Regions from separate parts of the Arthrobacter sp. JDC6 genome, predicted to be linked through region 1. Evidence: predicted binding sites of a transcription regulator. Region 1 holds the regulator's gene; the other holds the start of a gene.
The links. Region 1 encodes HspR, which represses chaperone genes until heat shock. Its sites were predicted from a motif close to AAGTTGAGTCNNNNNGACTCAACTT; they were not measured.
Positions count from the first base shown of each region.

Region 1 (3,404 bases):
GCTGGCGCCGGCCCTGCGCATGGGCAACACCGTCGTCGTCAAGCCCTCCGGCAACACCCCGCTCTCCGTGCTGGCGCTGGTCAAGGTCCTCAACGAAGAACTCCCCGAAGGCATCCTGTCCGTGGTGTCCTGCGGCCGCGAGGTGGGCGCCCGCCTCACCGACCACCCGGCGATCGGCAAGATCATGTTCACCGGCTCCACCGCCGGCGGCCGCGCCATCATCAAGTCCTCCGCCGACACCGTCAAGCGGCTCACCCTGGAACTTGGGGGCAACGACGCCGGCATTGTCCTGCCCGACGCCGACCCCAAGGCCATTGCCACGGACATCTTCTGGGGCGCCTTCCTCAACACCGGCCAGACCTGCGCCGCGCTCAAGCGCCTCTACGTCCACGACGACATCTACGACGCCGTTTGTGACGAGCTCGTGGCGGTCGCCAAGCAGATGCCCATGGGCAACGGCCTGGACGAGAACAACGTGCTGGGACCGCTGCAGAACAAGGCGCAGTACGACGTCGTGGCCACCCTCGTGGAGGCGGCCAAGGCTTCCGGGGCACGCGTCCTGCTGGGCGGGAACCCGGATACCAGCCAGCCCGGCTACTTCTACCCCACCACCCTGGTGGCGGACATCGACAACGACAACCCGCTGGTGGCCGAGGAACAGTTCGGCCCCGCCCTGCCGATCATCCGCTACGGCAGCATCGACGAGGCGGTGGAAAAGGCGAACGGGCTCGACGTCGGCCTGGGCGCCTCCGTCTGGTCCCCCAACCTGGAAGCAGCCCGGGAGGTCGCGGCCCGCATCCAGGCCGGAACCGTGTGGATCAACCGGCACGGCGCCGTGGACCCGCGCATCCCGTTCGGCGGCGCCAAGCAGTCCGGCTACGGCGTGGAATTCGGCGTGGAGGGCCTCAAGGCCCTGGGCGTACCGCAGGTGATCAACGGCTGATGTTGACGCGGGAGCCCGGCACGCAAGGTTGCCGGCGCCGGGCTCCCGGGGCTTCGCGGCGCTACCCCATGGCCGGGGCCGTGGACGTCCGGCCGGCGAACTGCCGGCGGGCCCACCGGGCAAGTTTCTTGCCCTTGCCCTTCCACCAGTTGTCCTCGTCCTGGTTGTGGTGGAACCGGAAAACAATGGCCACCAGGACAAACATGCCCATCACCACGTCCACCCAGGAGGACACCACCAGGGCGATGAAGACGGTCATGGCATTGGCCACGATCGACGGGATCGCCAGGGTACGGAAGACGGTGCTGGCCACGTAACGCCGGTGGGACCGCGGGACGGACAATTCACGGACCATGTCAAAGCAGACGCAGACCACAACAATGGTCTGCCCGATGGCCAGCAGGATCTGCCCCGGCAAGGAGCTGCTGAACGCGGCCACGGATTCCATCCCCGGGCTCATGGCCGGACCCGGGTTGAAGCAGCTTCGCTGAGAACCTTAAACACGAAAACCCCCAGAAATTGCGGAACCATCGCCGCTGATCCGGCGATGGTTCCATTCAAATTCCAGGGGGCTTTTCCGTCACGAGTAGCGGGTACTCATATTTGTCCGGGGCACCGGGAAACGCTACCTGCTCTCCGGCATCCCGTTATTGTCCGATCGCACTTATTGTCCGATCGCCCGGGGCCGCCACAGCATGACCGCCTGTGACCGGGGCCGGGGGCGCTGGCCACGGGCCAGGCTCACCACATCGCCCGCGGCGCCGGCGGCGAAGATGCGCGAATCCACGGAACGCGGCCGCCGCCCGAGTTCCTCGGTGAGTTCAGCGATCCGGCTCTGGAGGGCTGCCACCTGGTTTTCGAGTTCCAGGATGCGCTTGATCCCCTCCAGCGACACACCTTCGTGCGACAGCCGCTGCACTTCCCGCAGCATGTTCACGTCACGCTGCGAATAGCGCCGGGACTTTCCGGGGGCACGGCTGGGCTTGACGATGCCAAGCCTGTCGTACTGCCGCAGGGTCTGGGGGTGCATGTCCGCCAGCTCTGCCGCCACCGAAATCACAAAGATCGGCTGGTCAGCATTGATGTCCACGGCTCACCTCCGCGCCTAGAGCCGGGCCTTGGCTGCCAGGCCCTCGCGAACGTCCGCCGACGACGTGGCCTCGGCGAACGCCTTGACCGCAGCTTCGGCGTCCTTGTTGAGATTCTTGGGAACCGCGACGTCGATCGTCACCAGCAGGTCGCCGGTGGCCTTGGGCGTCTTGACGCCTTTGCCCTTGACCCGCAGGGTACGGCCGGACGGCGTGCCTGCCGGGACGCGGACCTTGACCTTGTCGCCGTCGATGGTGGGAACTTCGATGTCCGCGCCCAAAGCAGCCTCCGGGAAGGTGACGGGGACGTGGATCCGGAGGTTGTCGCCGTCGCGCGTGTAAAACGCATGTGGCTGGACCGACACTGAGACCACCAGGTCACCATTGCCGGCAGGACCGGGCTGGCCCTTGCCACGCACGCGGACCTTCTGGCCGTCCTTGATACCCGCGGGAACCCGGACATCGATGACCTCGCCGCTGGGTTCACGCAGGCCGATGGTGGTGCCGCGGATGGAGCCGGCAAAGGAGATGCTGGTCGACGCGGTCCGGTCGGCGCCCTTCTGCGGGGCACGCTGGAATCCGGGGGCGCCGCCGAAGCCGCCGAAGAGGTCGGCGAACTCGGGCGGGATGCCGCCGGCGGAGGGATTGAAACCACCGGCGTGCCGTCCGGTATTGCCGGTGAACAGGCCGCCGAACATGTCCTCGAACCCGCCGTTGGGGGCGCCGGCGCCGCCGGGAGCAAAGCGGGCCCCGCTGCCCATGGCCCGGATGGCGTCATACTGCTGGCGCTCATCCGGATCCGAAAGCACCGAATAAGCCTCGGAGATGTCCTTGAACTTCCTCTCGGAAGCGGCGTTCCCCGCATTCGTATCAGGGTGGTGCTGCCGCGCAAGCTTCCGGTAGGCCTTCTTGATGTCGGCGTCGGAAGCGTCCTTGGCAACACCAAGGATCTTGTAAAAGTCCTTGTCCACCCAATCCTGGCTAGCCAATGGCGTTTCCTTTCAAAGTACAAAAGCGTTAGGGCGAGATTACCGCTGAACGCCGGAGCGGATGAGGGGGCCCGGGCGGGACCCCCTCATCCGCGGAGGCGAGGGGCAACTAAGCCGGGACGGCCACGATCACCTGGGCTGCGCGGAGGACACGGTCGCCTGACTTGTAGCCGGAGCGGAGGACCTGGCTGACGGTGTCAACCTCGATGTCCTCGCCGGGCTGCTGGATCAGGGCTTCGTGGATCGTGGGATCGAACTCCACGCCGGTTTCGTCGATGCGGACCAGGCCGTAGGTCTTCAGCGCGTTCTCCAGTTTGGTGGCGATCGCGGCGAAGGGGCCGTCGGTGAGGTCACCGTGCTGCCGTGCGGCGTCGACGTCGTCCA
Region 1 covers NZ_CM151278.1:358,538-361,941, reverse strand. Annotated here, with positions in the region: gene ACV095_RS01630 (aldehyde dehydrogenase family protein) at 1-943, shown strand, start outside; gene ACV095_RS01625 (hypothetical protein) at 1,005-1,391, opposite strand; gene ACV095_RS01620 (heat shock protein transcriptional repressor HspR) at 1,608-2,033, opposite strand; gene ACV095_RS01615 (DnaJ C-terminal domain-containing protein) at 2,049-3,020, opposite strand; gene ACV095_RS01610 (nucleotide exchange factor GrpE) at 3,130-3,404, opposite strand, start outside.

Region 2 (3,404 bases), 110 kb from region 1:
GAAGTCCGCCAGGGCCTTGGCCAGCTCGGTCTTGCCTACGCCGGTGGGGCCCAGGAACAGGAAGGAACCCGTGGGCCGGTTGGGGTCACTGATGCCCGCCCTGGCGCGCCGGACGGCGTCTGAGACTGCGGCTACAGCCTTGCCCTGGCCGATGAGGCGCTTGCCGAGCTCCTCCTCCATGTGCAGCAGCTTCTGGCTTTCACCTTGCAGCATGCGGCCGGCCGGGATGCCGGTCCACGCGGAAATGACCTCCGCGATGTCTTCTGCCGTCACTTCCTCCGCCACCATCTGCGCGGACTTGTCCGTCACGGCGGCCTCCGCTTCGGCAGCGGCGTTCAGCTCGCGTTCCAGCGCCGGAATTTCCCCGTAGAGGATCCGCGAGGCGGTCTCCAGATCACCCTCGCGCTGGGCCTTGTCCGCGGCGGACCGCAGCTCATCGAGCTTGGCCTTCAGGTCACCCACCCGGTTCAGGCCGGCCTTTTCAGCCTCCCAGCGGGCGTTGAGCGCGGAGAGCTCCTCCTCCTTGTCCGCCTTGTCGGCCCGGAGCGCAGCCAGCCGCTCCACGGAGGCAGCGTCGGTCTCGCCCTCCAGCGCGAGCTCCTCCATGGTGAGCCGGTCCACCTGGCGCCGCAGCTGGTCGATCTCCTCCGGGGCGGAGTCGATCTCCATGCGCAGCCGGGACGCGGCCTCGTCCACCAGGTCGATGGCCTTGTCCGGCAGCTGGCGGCCCGAAATGTAGCGGTTGGACAGCGTGGCTGCCGCCACCAGCGCGGAGTCGGCGATGGAGACCTTGTGGTGCGCCTCGTAGCGCTCCTTCAGGCCACGGAGGATGCCGATGGTGTCCTCCACGCTGGGCTCGCCAACGTACACCTGCTGGAAGCGGCGTTCCAGGGCTGCGTCCTTCTCGATGTTCTCCCGGTACTCGTCCAGCGTGGTGGCGCCGATCAGCCGCAGCTCGCCACGGGCCAGCATGGGCTTGAGCATGTTGCCGGCGTCCATGGAGGAATCGCCGGTGGCGCCGGCGCCCACCACGGTGTGGATCTCGTCGATGAAGGTGACAATCTGGCCGTCTGAGCCCTTGATCTCCTCGAGGACCGCCTTCAGCCGCTCCTCGAATTCGCCGCGGTACTTGGCGCCGGCCACCATGGAGCCGAGGTCAAGGGAGATGAGGGTCTTGCCCCGCAGGCTCTCCGGGACGTCGCCGGCCACCATCCGCTGGGCCAGGCCTTCCACCACGGCGGTCTTGCCCACGCCGGGTTCGCCGATGAGCACCGGGTTGTTCTTGGTGCGGCGGGACAGGACCTGGACAACACGCCGGATTTCGGCGTCCCGGCCGATCACGGGGTCCAGCTTGCCGGCGCGGGCCATGGCGGTGAGGTCGGTGCCGTACTTCTCGAGCGCCTGGAAGGTGTTCTCGGGGTCCGGGCTGTCCACCTTGCGGTCGCCGCGGACGCCCGGCAGGGCGGCGAGAAGTGCCTCGCGGGAGGCGCCGGCGTCGCGCAGCAGGCGGGCGGCGGCATCGTTGCCGGTGGAGAGGCCCACCAGGAGCACCTCGGTGGAGACAAAGCTGTCGCCCAGACGGTCCGCTTCCTCCTTGGCGTGCTGGATGGCCTGCAGTGCGGGCCGGGACAGCTGCGCCTGCTGGCTGGAGCCGCCCGACGTGGCGGGCAGTGCCTTGATGGCACTGCTGGCCTGGACGCTGACGGCATCGGGATCGGCGCCGGTTGCGCGAAGCAGCGCGACGGCGACGCCCTCACGCTGGTCCATCAGCGCCTTGAGGAGGTGGGCCGGTTCCACCTGGGGGTTGCCGGCCGTCGAGGCGTTCATTGCCGCGGCGGAAAGAGCCTCCTGGCTCTTGGTGGTGAATTTGACGTCCAAAGAGAGCTCCTTTCGGGGGCTTGTTGACTAAGTTGAGTCTACTACGCTCAACTTTGGACGGCGACGTCCACTAGCCATGTTTGCCCACGGCGAAACAGCTGTCCAGAGCCGGAGGTCCCGCCGGGCCTGCTTGGACAATCGGCTGCCGGGACATACTCCGCCTAGGTCCCGTACACGGACACGGCCGCGGCCTTGACCACGAAGTGCACCGTCATGCCGGGGACAAGGCCCAGGTCGGCGGAGGCAGCAGGGGTGATGTCCGCGGCCAGGCCGCCGGCCCGGACGCGGATCTGGTCGCCGTGCGGCTCGAGGTCCGTGATGGTGACGGCAAACGAGTTCCGCGGGCTGCCGTGCGCATCGTCGAGGAACACGGAAACGGCCGACGGCGGGAACACGGCGACGCCGGGACCGCCCGCCCTGGGCAGCGGGCCAGGCTCCCCGGACGCCGCGGCGGGGACGGCTTCCTCGTCGTGGCCGGCAATCCGCAGGCCGTGGCTGGTCCGCACCCCCGCCCTGTCGAGGATGCCCGGAATGAAGTTCAGCCCGGCGAGCCCGGCGGCAAAGGAGCTGCGCGGCCGCTCCAGCACCGCCCGGGTGGGGCCTTCCTCCGCGATCCGACCGTTTTCCAGGATGACCACCCGGTCCGCGAGCACCAGCGCGTCCAGTACGTCGTGGGTCACGATGATGGCCTGCCGGCCTGCGAGGACGCGCTTGAACAGGCGGCGCAGCAGCGGCGCGGAGTGGATATCCAGGGCTGCCAGCGGCTCGTCGAGCAGGAGGAGGGCGGGGTCGGCGGCGAGCGCACGGGCCACGGCCACGCGCTGGGCCTGGCCGCCGGACAGCTGGGCGGGACGCCACCCGGCCAGTTCTCCGGCCTCCACCTCGGCCAGCCAGTGCAGCGCCTGCTCCTCCGCATTCCGCTTGGAAACTCCGGCGCTGCGGGGCCCGAACGAGACATTGTCCAGGGCATTCAGGTGGGGGAAGAGCAGCGGTTCCTGGGCCAGCAGGGCGGTGCCGCGGCGGTGCGGAGCCGCCCACGTACGTTTTCCGCCGTCGAGGTCAAAGAGGGTCCTGCCGTTGAGTTCGGCCCGCCCGCTGTCCGGCCGCAGGAGGCCCGCGATGCCGGCCAGCAGGGTTGATTTACCGGCACCGTTGGGCCCCATGACGGCCACGGTTTCGCCCGGTCGGACGCTCAGGGCCACGTCGAAGCTGCGCCCGGCCACCACTGCGTGGAAGGACAATGTCACCGGACACCCCCTCCCGCCGGGGCCGGCGCCGTCGTCCTTTTGCCTGACCCGGAACGGCCCGGTGCCGGGCGCCGGTATGCAAGGGCAACCACCGCCACGGCGACGGCCACGAGTACCAGGGACAGGGCGACGGCGGCGTCCGGGTCCGTTTCGCGCTGCAGGTAGATTTCCAGCGGCAGGGTCCGCGTCACCCCCTGCAGGCTGCCCGCGAACGTCAGCGTGGCGCCGAACTCGCCCAGGCTCCGCGCGAAGGCGAGGACCGCGCCGGACGCCAGCCCC
Region 2 covers NZ_CM151278.1:470,050-473,453, reverse strand. Annotated here, with positions in the region: gene clpB (ATP-dependent chaperone ClpB) at 1-1,878, opposite strand, end outside; gene ACV095_RS02145 (sulfate/molybdate ABC transporter ATP-binding protein) at 2,040-3,125, opposite strand; gene ACV095_RS02140 (ABC transporter permease) at 3,122-3,404, opposite strand, start outside.
Region 2: a site for HspR is predicted at 1,908-1,932, ahead of clpB (ATP-dependent chaperone ClpB). Genes of this name have one in related genera too.